DNA from 2 places in the Synechococcus sp. N26 genome. Region 2 is predicted to be linked to the other one. Evidence: predicted binding sites of a transcription regulator. Region 2 holds the regulator's gene; the other holds the start of a gene.
What was found. The regulator HrcA, encoded in region 2, represses chaperone genes, less so after heat shock. The targets are predictions, from matches to a motif close to TTAGCACTCNNNNNNNNNGAGTGCTAA.
Positions count from the first base shown of each region.

Region 1 (7,922 bases), on a different contig from region 2:
CGGCGAAGCAGGTTGGCCTTCCATGCCAGCCACCACGGTGGAGGCCTTCTGGAAAGCGGCTTCGGCGGCAGAGGCATCGATGGAGCTGCCAAGTTCGGCCTTGTTCACCAGAACGGTGACTTCATCAGCATCCACTTCGGCGAAACCACCCATCAGAGCGATGGAGTTCCATGCACCGTTGGCACGCACCCGCAGTACACCGATGTCGATGGCGGTGAGCAGGGAGATGTGGCCGGGCAGGATGCCGAGTTGACCGGTGGTACTGGGCAGGATCACCTCGTCGGCGCTGCCATCAAAGACGTTCTGGTCTGTTGCCAGCACGCGGAGGGTGAGGGACATGAACCTTGGTTCGAAAAGAGAACGGACTGTCGAGAAACACGTGATCGGGGGTGTGAATCACATCCCCGCAGGGATCACTTGGTTTCGGCGGCGATCTTCTCGGCCTTGGCTTTCACTTCCTCGATGTTGCCCACAAGATAGAAGGCGGCTTCGGGGAGGCTGTCCAGCTCACCGGAAAGGATCTGGTTGAAACCAGCAATGGTCTCCTCCAGCTTCACGTACTTGCCGGGCATGCCGGTGAAGATTTCAGCCACGAAGAAAGGCTGGGAGAGGAACTTCTCAACCTTGCGGGCACGGTCCACGGTGCGACGGTCGTCTTCCGACAGTTCGTCGAGACCCAGAATCGCGATGATGTCCTGCAGTTCCTTGTAGCGCTGCAGGGTGGACTGCACGGCGCGGGCGGTGCGGTAGTGCTCGTCACCCACCACAGCTGGCTGGAGCATGGTGCTGGTGGAATCCAGAGGATCCACAGCGGGGTAGATGCCCTTGGAAGCCAGGGCACGGTTCAGCACCGTGGTGGCGTCGAGGTGAGCGAAGGTGGTGGCCGGGGCGGGGTCGGTCAGATCGTCAGCAGGCACGTAAACGGCCTGAATCGAGGTGATCGAACCTTCAACGGTGGATGCAACACGCTCCTGCAGGGCACCCACGTCGGTGCCCAGGGTGGGCTGGTAGCCCACAGCGGAAGGCATGCGGCCCAGCAGTGCGGACACCTCGGAACCGGCCTGCACGAAGCGGAAGATGTTGTCCACGAACAGCAGCACGTCCTGCTTGTTCACGTCGCGGAAGTGCTCAGCCATGGTCAGAGCGGAGAGGCCCACGCGCATCCGGGCGCCGGGGGGCTCGTTCATCTGGCCGTAGCAGAGGGCCACCTTCGACTTGGACAGGTCGTCGGCGTTGATCACGCCGGATTCCTTGAATTCCTCGTAGAGGTCGTTGCCCTCACGGGTGCGCTCACCCACACCACCGAACACAGACACACCGCCGTGCTCCTTGGCGATGTTGTTGATCAGCTCCTGAATCAGCACGGTCTTGCCCACGCCGGCGCCGCCGAACAGGCCGACTTTGCCGCCCTGGCGATAGGGAGCCAGGAGGTCGATCACCTTGATACCGGTCTCGAACACCTTCGGCTTGGTCTCAAGCTCGGTGATGTTGGGGGCATCCCGGTGGATGGGAGCGGTGGCCGTGGTGTTGACGGGGCCCTGCTCGTCGACGGGCTCGCCCAGCACGTTGAAGATGCGGCCGAGGGTGCCTTCACCCACGGGCACGGAGATCGGTGCACCGGTGTCAACGGCTTCCATGCCACGCACTAAACCGTCGGTGCCACTCATGGCAACGGCACGAACCCTGTGATCACCCAGAAGCTGTTGAACCTCAGCGGTCAGGGCGACGTCGTCACCTGCGGGGTTTTTCCCCTCGATGCGCAGGGCGTTATAGATCTTGGGCAGTTTCCCGGCGGGAAATTCCACGTCCAGAACCGGGCCGATCACCTGACGGATCACACCCTTGGTGCCAGCAGATGCAGGAGCAGAAGCGACCATAGGAAGGAGAGTTGCGGGAACAGGCGCTGCGCGCTCGGACCCATTCAGAGCGGCGCAACCATACCACCGCTGTGGTTGCACCCCCTCCGGTTCGGTCACCCGCACAGCTTGAGGTATGGCCCGAGGGGTGGTCGCTTGCATACGTTGGCACTCATCGGCATCGAGTGCCAACTCGCGTCGATGCGTGGCGCATTGCGCCCTGTCCCTGCTCCTGCAAGTACCCATGGCTGCTGTTTCTCTCAGCGTCTCGACCGTTAAACCCCTCGGCGACCGCGTGTTCGTCAAGGTCTCTGAATCCGAAGAGAAGACTGCCGGCGGCATCCTTCTGCCTGACACCGCCAAAGAAAAGCCCCAGGTGGGTGAAGTGGTTCAGGTGGGCCCCGGCAAGCGCAACGACGACGGCAGCCGTCAGGCTCCCGAAGTTGGTGTGGGCGACAAGGTTCTCTACAGCAAGTACGCCGGCACCGACATCAAGCTCGGCAGCGATGAATACGTGCTGCTGTCCGAGAAGGACATCCTGGCTGTCGTCAACTGAGATCAGCCCTGCTGCATTGCGGCTTGAGTCTCAACTCAGCCTCCCTTAACCATCCTCTTCATTAGGAACCGCCTTCCATGGCAAAGCGCATCATCTACAACGAGAACGCCCGTCGCGCTCTCGAAAAAGGCATCGACATCCTCTGCGAAGCCGTTGCCGTCACCCTGGGTCCCAAGGGCCGCAACGTGGTGCTCGAGAAGAAGTTCGGTGCACCCCAGATCATCAATGACGGCGTCACTATCGCCAAGGAGATCGAGCTCGAAGACCACATCGAGAACACCGGTGTTGCTCTGATCCGTCAGGCCGCCTCCAAAACCAACGACGCTGCCGGTGACGGCACCACCACGGCCACCGTTCTGGCCCACGCCATGGTCAAGGCTGGTCTGCGCAACGTGGCTGCCGGTGCCAACGCCATCACCCTGAAGAAGGGCATCGACAAGGCGTCCGATTTCCTGGTCAGCAAGATCAAGGAAATGGCCAAGCCCATCGCTGACAGCAATGCCATCGCTCAGGTCGGCACCATCTCCGCTGGCAACGATGAAGAAGTCGGCAAGATGATTGCCGATGCCATGGACAAGGTTGGCAAGGAAGGTGTGATTTCCCTCGAAGAGGGCAAGTCCATGGAGACCGAACTCGAGGTCACCGAGGGCATGCGCTTCGATAAGGGCTACATCTCCCCTTATTTCGCCACCGACACCGAGCGGATGGAAGCCGTCCTCGACGAGCCTTACATCCTTCTCACCGACAAGAAGATCGGTCTGGTGCAGGATCTGGTGCCCGTGCTGGAGCAAATCGCCCGCACCGGCAAGCCTCTGCTGATCATTGCTGAGGACATCGAGAAGGAAGCCCTGGCCACTCTGGTGGTGAACCGTCTGCGTGGTGTGCTGAACGTGGCCGCTGTGAAGGCTCCTGGTTTTGGTGATCGCCGCAAGGCCATGTTGGAAGACATGGCTGTGCTGACCAACGGTCAGCTGATCACCGAAGATGCCGGTCTCAAGCTGGAGAACGCCAAGCTCGAGATGCTGGGCACCGCCCGTCGCATCACCATCAACAAGGACACCACCACCATCGTTGCCGAGGGCAACGAGGTGGCTGTCGGCGCCCGCTGCGAACAGATCAAGAAGCAGATGGACGAGACCGACTCCACCTACGACAAGGAGAAGCTGCAGGAACGCCTGGCCAAGCTGGCCGGTGGCGTGGCTGTGGTGAAGGTGGGTGCAGCCACCGAAACCGAGATGAAGGACAAGAAACTCCGTCTCGAGGACGCCATCAACGCCACCAAGGCGGCTGTTGAGGAAGGCATCGTTCCTGGCGGCGGCACAACCCTGGCTCACCTGGCTCCGGCCCTGGAGCAGTGGGCAGCCTCCAGCCTGTCCGGCGAGGAACTGATCGGCGCCAACATCGTGGCTGCTGCTCTTACCGCTCCGCTGATGCGCATCGCTGAAAACGCAGGTGCCAACGGCGCTGTTGTGGCTGAGAACGTCAAGGCTCGCGCTGGTGCCGAAGGCTTCAACGCTGCCTCCGGCGAGTACGTCGACATGCTGGCTGCCGGCATCGTCGATCCCGCCAAGGTGACCCGCTCCGGTCTGCAAAATGCCGCATCCATCGCTGGCATGGTGCTCACCACCGAGTGCATCGTGGCTGATCTGCCCGAGAAGAAGGAAGCAGCTCCTGCCGGCGGCGGCATGGGCGGCGGCGACTTCGACTACTGATCGACTTCGGGTGGTCGGGAGACCACCCGATCACCCCAACTCAAGTCATGCCAAGAGGTCCTGCGGGGCCTCTTTTTTATGTTCGGATACTGTCTTGTAAGAACTAGTTTTTACAAGACATGTGGCGCCTGGGGCCGGCGTTGGTTGCCGGTCATGAAGGATTGGGGAGTGCGGAGAGGTGCCGGCTAATGTCTTGCTGTGTATCGATGTGTCGGGACAAATGCCCCAGCGCCCCGGAGCTTTCGCCGCCCAGTTCGCTCCAGAGACGCTGCAGCGTTTCAAAGCCCTTTGCCGACAACAAGACAAGGCCTACTCCAAGGTGTTGGAGCGTCTTGCCTTGTTGTACGTCGAAACGGATGGAGGCATTCTTTCCCCGGCCAGCACGGCTTCTGCTCCCTCAAAAGGCGTGCAAAAAAGGCAAGTTCAGGTTGAATCTTTGCAAAACAAGTTGTTGGAGGATCTGTTGAAGCGGGTTGAAATCCTTGAAAAGAAGGAAACAAAAACGTTGTACGAGCTTGATCGGGTCTACAGGGAAATTGCTTTTCTGAAATCAGGGTTGCAAAGCCCTGAGTAATGTTTCTGGAATCTGAACTCTCACGGCTTAAGTTCAAGGCCGCTAGGGATCTCATTAATTCAGGCTGCTAGAAGAATTCTTTGTTTGTTGATCTTGCAATACCGCCTCAGTTGTACCTCAGTGTTCTTGATTCGTGCTCTATGTGCTTTCTTGTGTAACTTCTGTTCGCAAAATTGATTGGAACAGAGCGGCAAGTTGATGAGCAGCATTCCAGCCATCAGCTTGAAGCTGCCTTCAAAATATGTGTGCTGGAAATTGAGTTTGTGAGCGGGTTGGTTTAGTTCAACCAGCCAGCACTCAGGATCACAGCCAAGGACAAAAACAACGCCAGGCATGTCCATGTCAGACGGTTCAACGTTGCTTCGGCGCTGCTGGCGCTGCTGAACATGGAGCTGCCGCTTGCTGCCAAGCCACCCATGCCATCACCTTTGGGGCTATGCAGCAGCACCAAGACGATCAAAAGAAGGCCGGTGCCGATCCAGCTCCAGGACAAAATTGAGGTGAGCATCAAACGGAAAGAGGAAGGCGAGCGGTCTTGGGTGTGGGGTCCATGTTGGACATGGGGGCAATCAGGCTTTGGCCAGTCATGGCAGCCGGTTGCGGAAGGTCAAGAATTTGCAGCAACGTCGGAGCGATATCGGCCAGCCCCCCGTTATCGCGCAGTGTGATGGCGTTGCCATGGCCAGGCAGTTTGCGCCGCTCTCCTTCGATCAGGATCGCAGGCACAGGATTGGTGGTGTGGGCTGTCCAGGCTTGGCCATCCGGACCCTTCATCAATTCGGCATTGCCGTGATCAGCCGTGATCAGCATGGTTCCGCCTTGGCGTCCCACCGCATCCAACAACCTGCCAATGCAGGCATCCACGGTTTGGATGGCTTCCTTGGCGGCCTCCATCACACCGGTGTGCCCCACCATGTCGGGGTTGGCGTAGTTGATCACAATCAGCGAATAGTCCAGCTTCTCAATGGCAGAAATACAGCTGTCGGTGAGTTGCTCCGCCGACATCGCCGGTGAGAGGTCGTAGGTGGCGACCCTCGGCGATGGCACCAAGTGACGGTCTTCTCCCGCCAGTGGCTGTTCGATGCCACCGTTCATGAAGTACGTGACGTGGGGGTACTTCTCCGTTTCAGCGGTGCGGTACTGCTTCAGCCCGGCGTCTGCCACCACCTGCCCCAACAGTTGGTCGAGCGGCTCGGGGGGGAAGGCCACTTGAACGGGAAGGTCTTGTTCCACCTGGGTGAAGGTGACCACATCCAATTCCGGCGTGTGGCTGCGCTCGAAGCCCTCGAAATCGGGGAGGCAGAGCGCTTGCACGATCTGGCGGGCGCGATCGGGTCGGAAGTTGAACACCAGAACGCTGTCACCGTCTTTGATGACGCTGTTCTGAAGCCGCACCGGTTCGAGGAATTCATCGGTGATGTCCTCGGCATAACTCTCCGCCAGCACATGCTCTGCCGTCCGGCTGTCGACGGCGATGTTGGGATCGGTGTAGAGGTTGTATGCCTTTTCGATCCGCTCCCAGCGCTGGTCCCGGTCCATGGCCCAGTACCGGCCACAGAGGCTGGCGAGCTGGCCAACGCCGCTTCGGCTCAGGGCCGCTTCCACCTGGCTGATGTATCCCGGTGCGCTCTGGGTCGGTGTGTCGCGACCATCGGTGATGGCATGCACGGCGACATCAGAGATGCCGCTGTCCGCTGCCCACTGGATCAGTCCACAGAGATGGTCCACGTGGCTGTGGACGCCCCCATCGGAGCAGAGGCCGAGCAGGTGCAAGGTGCCGCCCCGCCCTTGGGTGCGCTCTGCCAATTCCTTGAGTGCCTGCGTGTCGCCCAGTTGGTTGCTGCGCACCGTGTCGCTGATTCGCACCAACTCCTGGCGAATGATGCGGCCGGCTCCGATGGTGAGGTGGCCCACCTCAGAGTTACCCATCTGTTGATCGGGGAGGCCCACATGGGAGCCACTGGCCTCAATCAAGGTGTGTGGATAGGCATGCCAAAGGGCATCCATCACAGGAGTGCCGCCTTGCTGAATCGCGTTGTGCTCGCTTGCGTTCCTGTAACCCCAGCCATCAAGAATGGCGAGAACGACCGGTGCCACTGTCCCGGAGCGTCCTGAACCGTTGGTAGTGCTTTTCCCCACGTTCACCCGCGACCGACGGTTCTTAAGGACTCTTGCAGAATCAACTTAACGCCACGCCAGCCCTCAAGCTGCAGTTTCAGCCAATTCCCACACCCCGCAGCGCTCAATCCTCCATGGCCGACCCTGAACGGATCGAAATTCTCTCGGAGCGTGAGCTTGGTCTAACGCTGTCGCGTTTGGCGTCGCAGGTGTTGGAGAGCGCCGAAGACAGCCGTCGGTTGATGCTGTTGGGGATCCCCACCCGCGGCGTTCAGTTGTCCAGGGTTTTGGCGCGGGAATTGGAGCGGTTGACAGGTCATGCCATCTCCCAGGGGGCCATTGATCCCACGTTCCATCGCGATGATCTGGAGCGCATCGGCACCCGTCTGCCCCAGCTCACGACTCTCCCCACAAGCATTGAGGACCGCCAGGTGATTCTGGTGGACGATGTGATCTTCACGGGGCGGACGGTGCGTGCCGCCCTGGAGGCCATGCAGAGCTGGGGGCGGCCGCAGCGGGTGATGTTGCTGGCCATGGTGGATCGAGGCCATCGGGAGCTTCCGATTCAGCCTGATTTCTGTGGTCGCGTTGTGCCGACCCGACGCAGCGAAACCATCGAGCTCCGCCTCAGGGATGTTGATGGTGAGGAGGGGGTGTTCCTCGGCCGACTCAGCCGGCAGGCTTGAGTTCGTCGGCGCGGAAATGGGCTTTGTAGCGGCCGAAGGCAACGATCACAGGAAGCGTTGGGCTGATCACCCGACCCTTCCAATCATTGAGAACGTTCGCCACCTCTCCGGTCTGCCCTTTCATGTCAAAGGCTTTGCCCCGGTGTTCGGGATGGTTGAACACAACGACGGATGCCTCCACCGTCACCCTGTCGCCCGCCTGCATTGCACCTGAGTCATCCACGGGCTCATCTTGTCACGGGCTTGGGGACGAGCGTCGACAGAAACTTTCCGGTCCGTCCTCTTCGACGCGACCGCCAAGGTCGCTGCAGCCCATCGAAAAGGCCGTCCAGGGGTCTAGACCTTGGAGCAACTGATCCTCGACAGCGGCATCCAGCTGATCACCGCTGATGACGTCGGCACGCACCGCTGGGTGCTGTT
Region 1 is NZ_UCNM01000006.1:101,708-109,629, forward strand. It holds gene atpC (ATP synthase F1 subunit epsilon) at 1-339, opposite strand, end outside; gene atpD (F0F1 ATP synthase subunit beta) at 414-1,877, opposite strand; gene groES (co-chaperone GroES) at 2,101-2,412, shown strand; gene groL (chaperonin GroEL) at 2,490-4,124, shown strand; gene DXY33_RS03805 (hypothetical protein) at 4,345-4,698, shown strand; gene secG (preprotein translocase subunit SecG) at 4,976-5,206, opposite strand; gene gpmI (2,3-bisphosphoglycerate-independent phosphoglycerate mutase) at 5,206-6,843, opposite strand; gene pyrR (bifunctional pyr operon transcriptional regulator/uracil phosphoribosyltransferase PyrR) at 6,951-7,502, shown strand; gene DXY33_RS03825 (ferredoxin-thioredoxin reductase variable chain) at 7,486-7,707, opposite strand; gene DXY33_RS03830 (hypothetical protein) at 7,738-7,922, opposite strand, start outside.
Region 1: groES (co-chaperone GroES) is a predicted target of HrcA. The motif match lies at 2,022-2,048, and genes of this name have one in related genera.

Region 2 (7,922 bases):
CGCAACCGGCTTGCATTGTCGATGAGCGCCGATGCGGCGCCCCATGGCGTGACCGCCTGCTTACGCTGAGCCGACGCTCCGCCGTGGATCCGTGACCAGCACCCTGCCCAACGCCAGCACTCCGGATCCCTCCAGCCTGCAGCCAGCGGTGCGCCCCGGTGCCCATGGCCGCTTTGGACGATTCGGTGGACAGTACGTGCCCGAGACCCTGATGCCGGCCTTGGCGGAACTGGAGCAAGCAGCGGCCCAGGCCTGGAACGATCCCGCCTTCACCGCCGAGCTCAACCGTCTGCTCAAGAACTACGTCGGCCGGGCGACACCGTTGTATGAGGCCGAGCGTCTCACCGCCCACTACCGCCGAGCCGACGGTGGCCCCCGCATCTGGCTCAAGCGTGAAGACCTGAACCACACCGGTGCCCACAAGATCAACAACGCCCTGGGGCAGGCCCTGCTGGCCCTGCGCATGGGTAAGAAGCGGATCATTGCCGAGACTGGTGCGGGGCAGCACGGCGTCGCCACGGCCACGGTCTGTGCCCGCTTTGGTCTGGAGTGCGTGATCTACATGGGCGCGGAAGACATGCGCCGTCAGGCCCTCAACGTCTTCCGCATGCGCCTGCTGGGCGCCACGGTGCAACCGGTGACGGCCGGCACCGCCACCCTCAAGGACGCCACCAGTGAGGCGATCCGCGACTGGGTGACCAACGTCGAGACCACCCACTACATCCTTGGATCCGTCGCTGGTCCGCACCCTTATCCGATGTTGGTGCGGGATTTCCATGCCGTGATCGGTGAGGAGTCCAAGCAGCAGTGTCAGGACGCCTTCGGCCGGCTGCCTGACGTTCTGATGGCCTGCGTTGGCGGTGGCTCCAATGCCATGGGCCTGTTCCATCCCTTTGTGCAGGACACGTCTGTGCGGCTCATCGGTGTTGAGGCCGCCGGTGATGGTGTGGCCACCGGTCGCCACGCCGCGACGATCACCGAGGGTCGTGCCGGTGTGCTTCACGGTGCCATGAGCCTGCTGCTGCAGGACGGCGACGGTCAGGTGATGGAGGCCCACTCCATCAGTGCAGGTCTCGATTACCCCGGAGTGGGGCCGGAGCACAGCTACTTGCGGGAGATCGGGCGTGCTGAGTACGCCGCAGTCACAGACCAACAGGCCCTCGATGCCCTGCGCCTTGTGAGTGAACTTGAGGGCATCATTCCGGCCCTGGAAACCGCCCACGCCTTCGCCTGGCTTGAGCAGCTCTGCCCCACCCTGGCCGATGGCACGGAAGTGGTGATCAACTGCTCCGGCCGCGGCGACAAGGACGTCAACACCGTGGCGGAGAAGCTGGGGGATCAGCTCTAAAGAGTGATCCTCAGGCCAGCAGCAATTCCAGGTGGCGGGCCACCCGCTGCACGGCGGCTCGTGCCGTGGCGTACGCCATCCGCATCGGTCCCACCAGAGCCACATGGCCGAGCCCCTCGTTGCAGCGGTAGGGCGCCTGAACCACGGCACAGGCCTCCAGGGCTGGCTGGGGATGTTCCTCGCCGATCCACACCCGTGCGGATTCACCGCGGCTGATCAAGGTGGCGGGTTGGTCATCGATCAGTTCCAGCAGCGGCCGAAGGTTGGAGGTGCTTTCAAATTCCGGTTCGCTCACCAGCCTTGAAAGGCCATGCACTACCACCTGTGTGGAGTTGGCGGGGGTGGGCTGCTCAAGGGCGTTGCGCAGCACAGCGCCGCTGCGTTGCAGCTGCCTGGGCAGTGCGTCCCAGTTCAGGTCGCCCTGCTCGAGCTGGGCCGACGCCCAGCGTTCCATCGCGGTGAGTTCGGCTTCAGCCCCGTGGGGCAGACGCAGGTTGAGGTGGCTGGCGCGGCCATTGGCTTCCACCAGCATCGCCAGCAGTCGATCACCGCTGGGCACCAGACGGATCGTCTCCAGTTGCTGGTTCTCTTGCTGCGGTTGGGTGATCAGGCTCATCAGACCGGTGAAATCCGTCAGCCGCCGGGCCAGATGCATCAGCAGGTCGTCCAAACCGGCCCAACGAAGACTGAGGCCGGTGAGCTCCCGTTCCAGGTGTTGAACGGCGATGCCGGGTTCCGGCAGCAACGCGTCCACGTAGTGCCGGTATCCCATCGGACTGGGAACGCGTCCGGCGGAGGTGTGCGGTTGATGCAGCAGTCCTCGGCGCTCCAGCGCCCCCATTGCGGAGCGAACGGTGGCGGAGCTGGCGGGAATGCCGAAGCGTTGCACCAGGGTGCGGCTGCCCACCGGCTCCATCGTGTCGACGTAGTGGTGCACCGTCGCCTGAAGCACCTGCTCTTGCCGAAGGGACAGGGGCTTGCTCATCAGTAGCGGGGAACGCTGGGATCCACCTGAAGGCTCCAGGCATCAATGCCTCCCTCAAGGTTCCACACCTCAAGGCCCCAGGGTTGGTCCAGCAGCCACAGGCCGAAGTGGTAGCTGCGCACGCCGGCATGGCAGACCACCACGACGGGTTGATCGGGGTTGAGGTCGGCCTGCAGTGTTCCAAGCCATGCATTGGATTGGCTCAGGGGGCGGTGCAGCACCGCACCTGGAAAGGCAGCGATCGCGAGCTCAGCCTCCTCGCGCACATCCACCAGTTGCGGTGAAGGTCGCTCGCTTTGCAGCCATTGCTGCAGTTCAGAGGCTTGGATTGGTTGTGGTTGTTGGGATTGGCCCATGGCGCCATTCTGCGGTGATGGACAAAGATGAGGCGACCCGAGACCGCCGGCCCATGAAGGCCCGCCCCTTCCTCAGCGCTGCCGGCGCTGTGCTGTTGTCGCTGATTTTGCTGGCCGCTGGCCTGCTCTGGACCATGAACCGCCAGAGCCCCCTGCAGTTGGTGGAGCAGCCGTTGCATCTGCCTCGGGCGGCCCGGTTTGTGCCCCGGGATGCTGACTTGTCCCTCCATTGGTTGGCCGATCCAGGACGGTTGCCGGCCTACGCCCAGGCCGTTGCCCCTGCCTCCCAACGCCGCGATGCCCGTGATGGCGCCCGGCAGTGGCGCGAAGGCGTCTTTGCTTTGGCGGGCCTCCAGTTCGGTCTTGAGCTGGAGCCCTGGCTTGGCGAGGAGGTCAGTCTCACCCTCACCGATGGGGATTCCAACGCCGCTTGGGTGTTGGCTTTGACCAGTCGGGATGACGACGGAGCCCGGCGCTTTCTGCAACGGTTCTGGCAGACCCGCAGCCTGGCGGGCACCGACCTGCAGATCAGCAGTTACCGCGGCATCGGTGTGATCAGCGGCCAGGGGGCGTTGGTGGGGCATGACCCCCAACCCCTGGCCACGGCCTTGATTGACGACGATCTGCTGCTGGTGGCCTCAGGCCGGGGTGTGCTGGAGCAGGCCCTCGATGTCTCCCAGCTTCCGGATCAGCATCAGCTGGGCGATCAACGCCTGCAACGTCAGGTGGCTGAGCTCGGCGAAGGCGTGGCTCTGCTCACGGCATCTCCCCATGCCCTTGAGCATTGGCTGCAGCTTCCGCAGCTGGTGGCCCAACGGGACGATCTGAGCGGACTCGTGGCATCACTGCGTCCGGAGGGTTCAACCCTGGCGGTGGATGGGCGCCTCGGGTTCCGGCAAGCCCTTGGCACCGACCCCTGGCCTGGGCTCACGGATCTGACGGCGTCGGCGGGCGGCCATGCCCGCTGGCTGGCTCAGCTCCAGAGTCCGGCCCGTTTGTTGGATCCCAGCGAAAGCCATCCGCTGGCCCAATGGTTCGCTCCCTTGCTGGAGCAGCGCTTGGCGGACCAGCCGGCGGCCGATGCTGTTGTGGGGGTCGATGCTGGCCCTCTCCTCTGGCAGGACCAACCCGAGGGCTGGCTGCTGGCCACCCGCCCGCAAACTCCCACCAGGGATGCGGTGGATGCGCGTTTGCAGGAGCAGGGTCTGACCCGTTCTGAGCTGGAGGGAGATGGCGAGGTGCTGAGCGTGTGGACGCGGCTGGTGCGCCAGCGGGGACGCCAGCCTGGGGTGGATGCCCAATTGGCCGTGGCTCAGGTTCGCTCGTCTGCGCTGAACTGGTGGGGCGAGTCCTTGATGGCTTTGTCGCAGCGCCAGAACGGGCGTGTCCTCCAGCCCCGCTTGAACCAGTGGCAGGAGCTCACAGCCTCCGCCCAACCAGCGCAGGCCCTCCTGCTGGCGGATGAGCCGGCCCGTGCGCTGTTGGGGCAATGGCGGCCCTGGGCCCTGCTGCAGGTGATGGCGGGGCGACCGCTTCAGGATCAGGTCCGCGGCCTTGCGGTGGCCGTCGACGTTGATCGTCAGGAGCAAGGCAGTACCGAGATTCCTTTGCATGCCCGGCTCGAACTCGGCTGACCTGGTTCTGTTGCGGCATGGCATCGCCGAACCCCGCCAGGCGGGCCAGGACCATCCGGATCGACCCCTGACCGCCGCTGGCCGTCAGCGAACCCAGCAGGTGATGGCGGCCCTGGTGCAACGGGGGCTGCGCTTGGATCGCTTGCTGTCCAGCCCTTATCGCCGGGCTCTGCAAACGGCGGAACTGGCGTTGGAGGCGGGGCTCGCTTCTGAACTCGCGGTGGATGAACGGCTTCAGCCTGGAGGGGACCTCAACATGCTGGTGACCGCCTTTGATCAACGGCTTGGCTTGGTCGGTCATGAGCCGGATCTTGGCGATCTGGCCTGCGGTCTTCTGGGGTGTGCCCCAGTTGCCCTGGTGCTGAAGAAAGCCGGCGTGATTCAGCTGCGCCGTTCCGCGGGCCAGTGGCAGTTGAAGGCCTTGCTTCGGCCAGCACTGTTGATTGACGATTTAGGTTGCTGTTAGAGGCAATCAGGCGGTGGCCCAGCAGCAGACAGGCGACCTGCGCCATGCGCGGACCGGTATCGAACTGCGTCCAGGCCTGGATGGCGTGCCGGCCACCCAGTCGGCGATCTGCGACATCGATGGAGAGCAAGGGCTGCTCACCTACCGCGGCTATCCGATGCAGGATCTGGCGGCCAAAAGCAGTTTTCTGGAAACGGCTTACCTGCTGATCTGGGGAGAGCTGCCCAGCCGCGACCAGCTGGCGGAGTTTGAGCACGCGGTGCAGATGCACCGGCGGGTCAGCTTCCGGGTGCGGGACATGATGAAGTGCTTCCCGGCCAGCGGCCATCCGATGGACGCGCTGCAGTCCAGTGCCGCTTCCCTGGGGCTGTTCTATTCGCGCCGGGCGATCGACGACCCGCAGTACATCTATGACGCGGTGGTGCGGTTGATCGCCAAGATTCCCACGATGGTGGCCGCTTTTCAGCTGATCCGCAAAGGCCAGGACCCAATCCAGCCCCGGGATGATCTGGCCTACTCCGCCAATTTCCTCTACATGCTCACCGAACGTGAGCCGGATCCCCTGGCGGCGCGAATCTTTGATCGTTGCCTGATGCTCCATGCCGAGCACAGCCTCAACGCCAGCACCTTCAGTGCCCGGGTCACCGCCAGCACCCTCACCGACCCCTACGCCGTGGTGGCTTCAGCCGTGGGCACCCTGGCGGGCCCACTCCACGGCGGCGCCAATGAAGATGTCCTCGCCATGCTCGAGCAGGTGGGCAGTCCCGAGAACGCTGGCGCTTTCCTGGATGAAGCCATCGCGGCCAAGCGCAAAATCATGGGCTTCGGCCACCGGGAATACAAGGTCAAGGATCCCCGTGCCGTGATCCTGCAGGCCCTGGTGGAGGAGATGTTCGCCAGCTTCGGCCATGACGACCTCTACGACGTGGCCCGGGCGATCGAAGCAGAAGCAGCGTCCCGTCTCGGCCCCAAAGGCATCTATCCCAACGTCGATTTCTATTCGGGCCTGGTGTACCGCAAGCTCGGCATCCCCAGGGATCTGTTCACGCCGGTCTTCGCCATCGCCAGGGTTGCCGGCTGGCTGGCCCATTGGCGGGAGCAGCTCGGGGCGAACCGGATTTTCCGGCCTTCGCAGATCTACTCCGGATCCCAGCCACGCTCCTGGATGCCCATTGAGGAGCGCGTCTCGGCTCCGGCCGCCTAAGTTGCACCCACTTCCGTCGACACCATGGTGAGTCCGGGACTGGACCTGGAATTGAGCTTTAGCCAGGCCCTGCAAGGGTTTGGCTTCTCCCCGGAGGTGGCGAGGCTGCTTTGGCTGCCGCTGCCGATGCTGCTGGTTCTGGTGGCTGCAGTGGTGGGTGTGCTGGTTTCGGTGTGGCTGGAACGCAAGATTTCCGCCGCTGTCCAGCAGCGAATCGGTCCGGAGTACGCCGGTGCCCTGGGCGTGCTTCAGCCCTTGGCCGACGGCCTCAAGCTGCTCGTCAAGGAAGACATCATCCCGGCGCGGGCCGACAGCCTGCTGTTCACCCTCGGCCCGGTGCTGGTGGTTGTGCCGGTGATCATTTCCTGGCTGATCATTCCTTTCGGCCAGAACCTGCTGATCAGCAATCTGGGCGTGGGGATTTTCCTATGGATCGCCTTCAGCAGCATCCAGCCGATCGGCTTGCTGATGAGCGGCTATGCCTCCAACAACAAGTACTCGCTGCTCGGTGGGCTGCGGGCCGCGGCTCAATCGATCAGCTACGAAATTCCCCTGGCTCTGGCGGTGCTGGCCATCGTGATGATGACCAACTCGTTGAGCACGGTCGACATCGTGGGTCAGCAGACCGGTGCCGGCATCTTGAGCTGGAACATCTGGCGCCAGCCGGTGGGCTTCCTGATTTTTTGGATCTGTGCCCTGGCCGAGTGTGAGCGGCTGCCCTTCGACCTTCCCGAAGCTGAGGAAGAGCTGGTCGCCGGCTATCAGACCGAGTACGCGGGCATGAAGTTCGCTCTCTTCTACCTGGCGGGTTACATCAACCTGGTGCTCTCGGCCGTCCTGGTCAGCGTTCTGTATCTCGGTGGTTGGGGCTTTCCGATTCCTGTGGAGTGGCTGGCCGGCTGGTTGAACCAGCCCATCGATGCCCCCGTGGTGCAGGTGATCACGGGCACCGTTGGCATCGTGATGACGGTGCTCAAGGCCTATCTGCTGGTGTTCGTGGCGATCTTGCTGCGCTGGACCACCCCCCGCGTGCGCATTGACCAGCTGCTCGATCTCGGCTGGAAGTTCCTGCTGCCCCTGTCCCTGGTGAACCTTCTGGTGACAGCAGCCCTCAAGCTCGCATTCCCCGTTGCATTCGGCGGCTAGGTTTTCCTACCTAGGATTTCTTCGCTCCCGGTTCCGCTTCGTTCTCTCCCCTTCAGACCATGTTCGGCTTCCTCAAACAGGTCGGTGATTACACCCGGGATGCAGTCGATGCAGCCCGGAATCTGGCCCAAGGCTTTTCTGTCACCTTCGACCACATGCAGCGCCGTCCGGTCACGGTGCAGTACCCCTACGAGAAGCTCATTCCTTCCGAGCGTTATCGGGGCCGGATTCACTACGAGTTCGACAAGTGCATCGCCTGTGAGGTGTGCGTGCGGGTCTGCCCGATCAATCTTCCGGTGGTCGATTGGGTGATGAACAAGGCCACGAAGAAGAAGGAGCTGCGCAACTACTCCATCGACTTCGGCGTCTGCATTTTCTGCGGAAATTGCGTTGAGTACTGCCCCACCAACTGCCTCTCGATGACGGAGGAGTACGAGCTGGCGGCTTTTGATCGCCACAGCCTCAACTACGACAACGTGGCCCTCGGGCGCCTTCCCACCAGCGTCACCACCGACCCCTCAGTTGTTTCCCTCAGGGAACTCGCCTATCTGCCGGCGGGCGAGATGGATCCCCATGGTGTTGCCGCAGATCGTCCCCGGGCTGGTCAGCTGCCGTCTCAGGTGTTGGAGACCCTCACCCCTCCTGCCAAGTCCTCTGCCAAGAATGAGGGACAATCCTCCAGTGAGGCCAAGGAGGGCGACGCATGACCATCGCGACAACCACCGAGCTGATCTGTTTTCTGGTGCTGTCCGCCGTTGTGGTGATCGGCGCCCTGGGTGTGGT
Region 2 is NZ_UCNM01000002.1:31,573-39,494, reverse strand. It holds gene trpB (tryptophan synthase subunit beta) at 92-1,348, shown strand; gene hrcA (heat-inducible transcriptional repressor HrcA) at 1,359-2,333, opposite strand; gene DXY33_RS00225 (rhodanese-like domain-containing protein) at 2,333-2,689, opposite strand; gene DXY33_RS00220 (DUF3352 domain-containing protein) at 2,743-4,323, shown strand; gene sixA (phosphohistidine phosphatase SixA) at 4,301-4,789, shown strand; gene DXY33_RS00210 (citrate synthase) at 4,803-5,993, shown strand; gene nuoH (NADH-quinone oxidoreductase subunit NuoH) at 6,021-7,139, shown strand; gene ndhI (NAD(P)H-quinone oxidoreductase subunit I) at 7,199-7,846, shown strand; gene DXY33_RS00195 (NADH-quinone oxidoreductase subunit J) at 7,843-7,922, shown strand, end outside.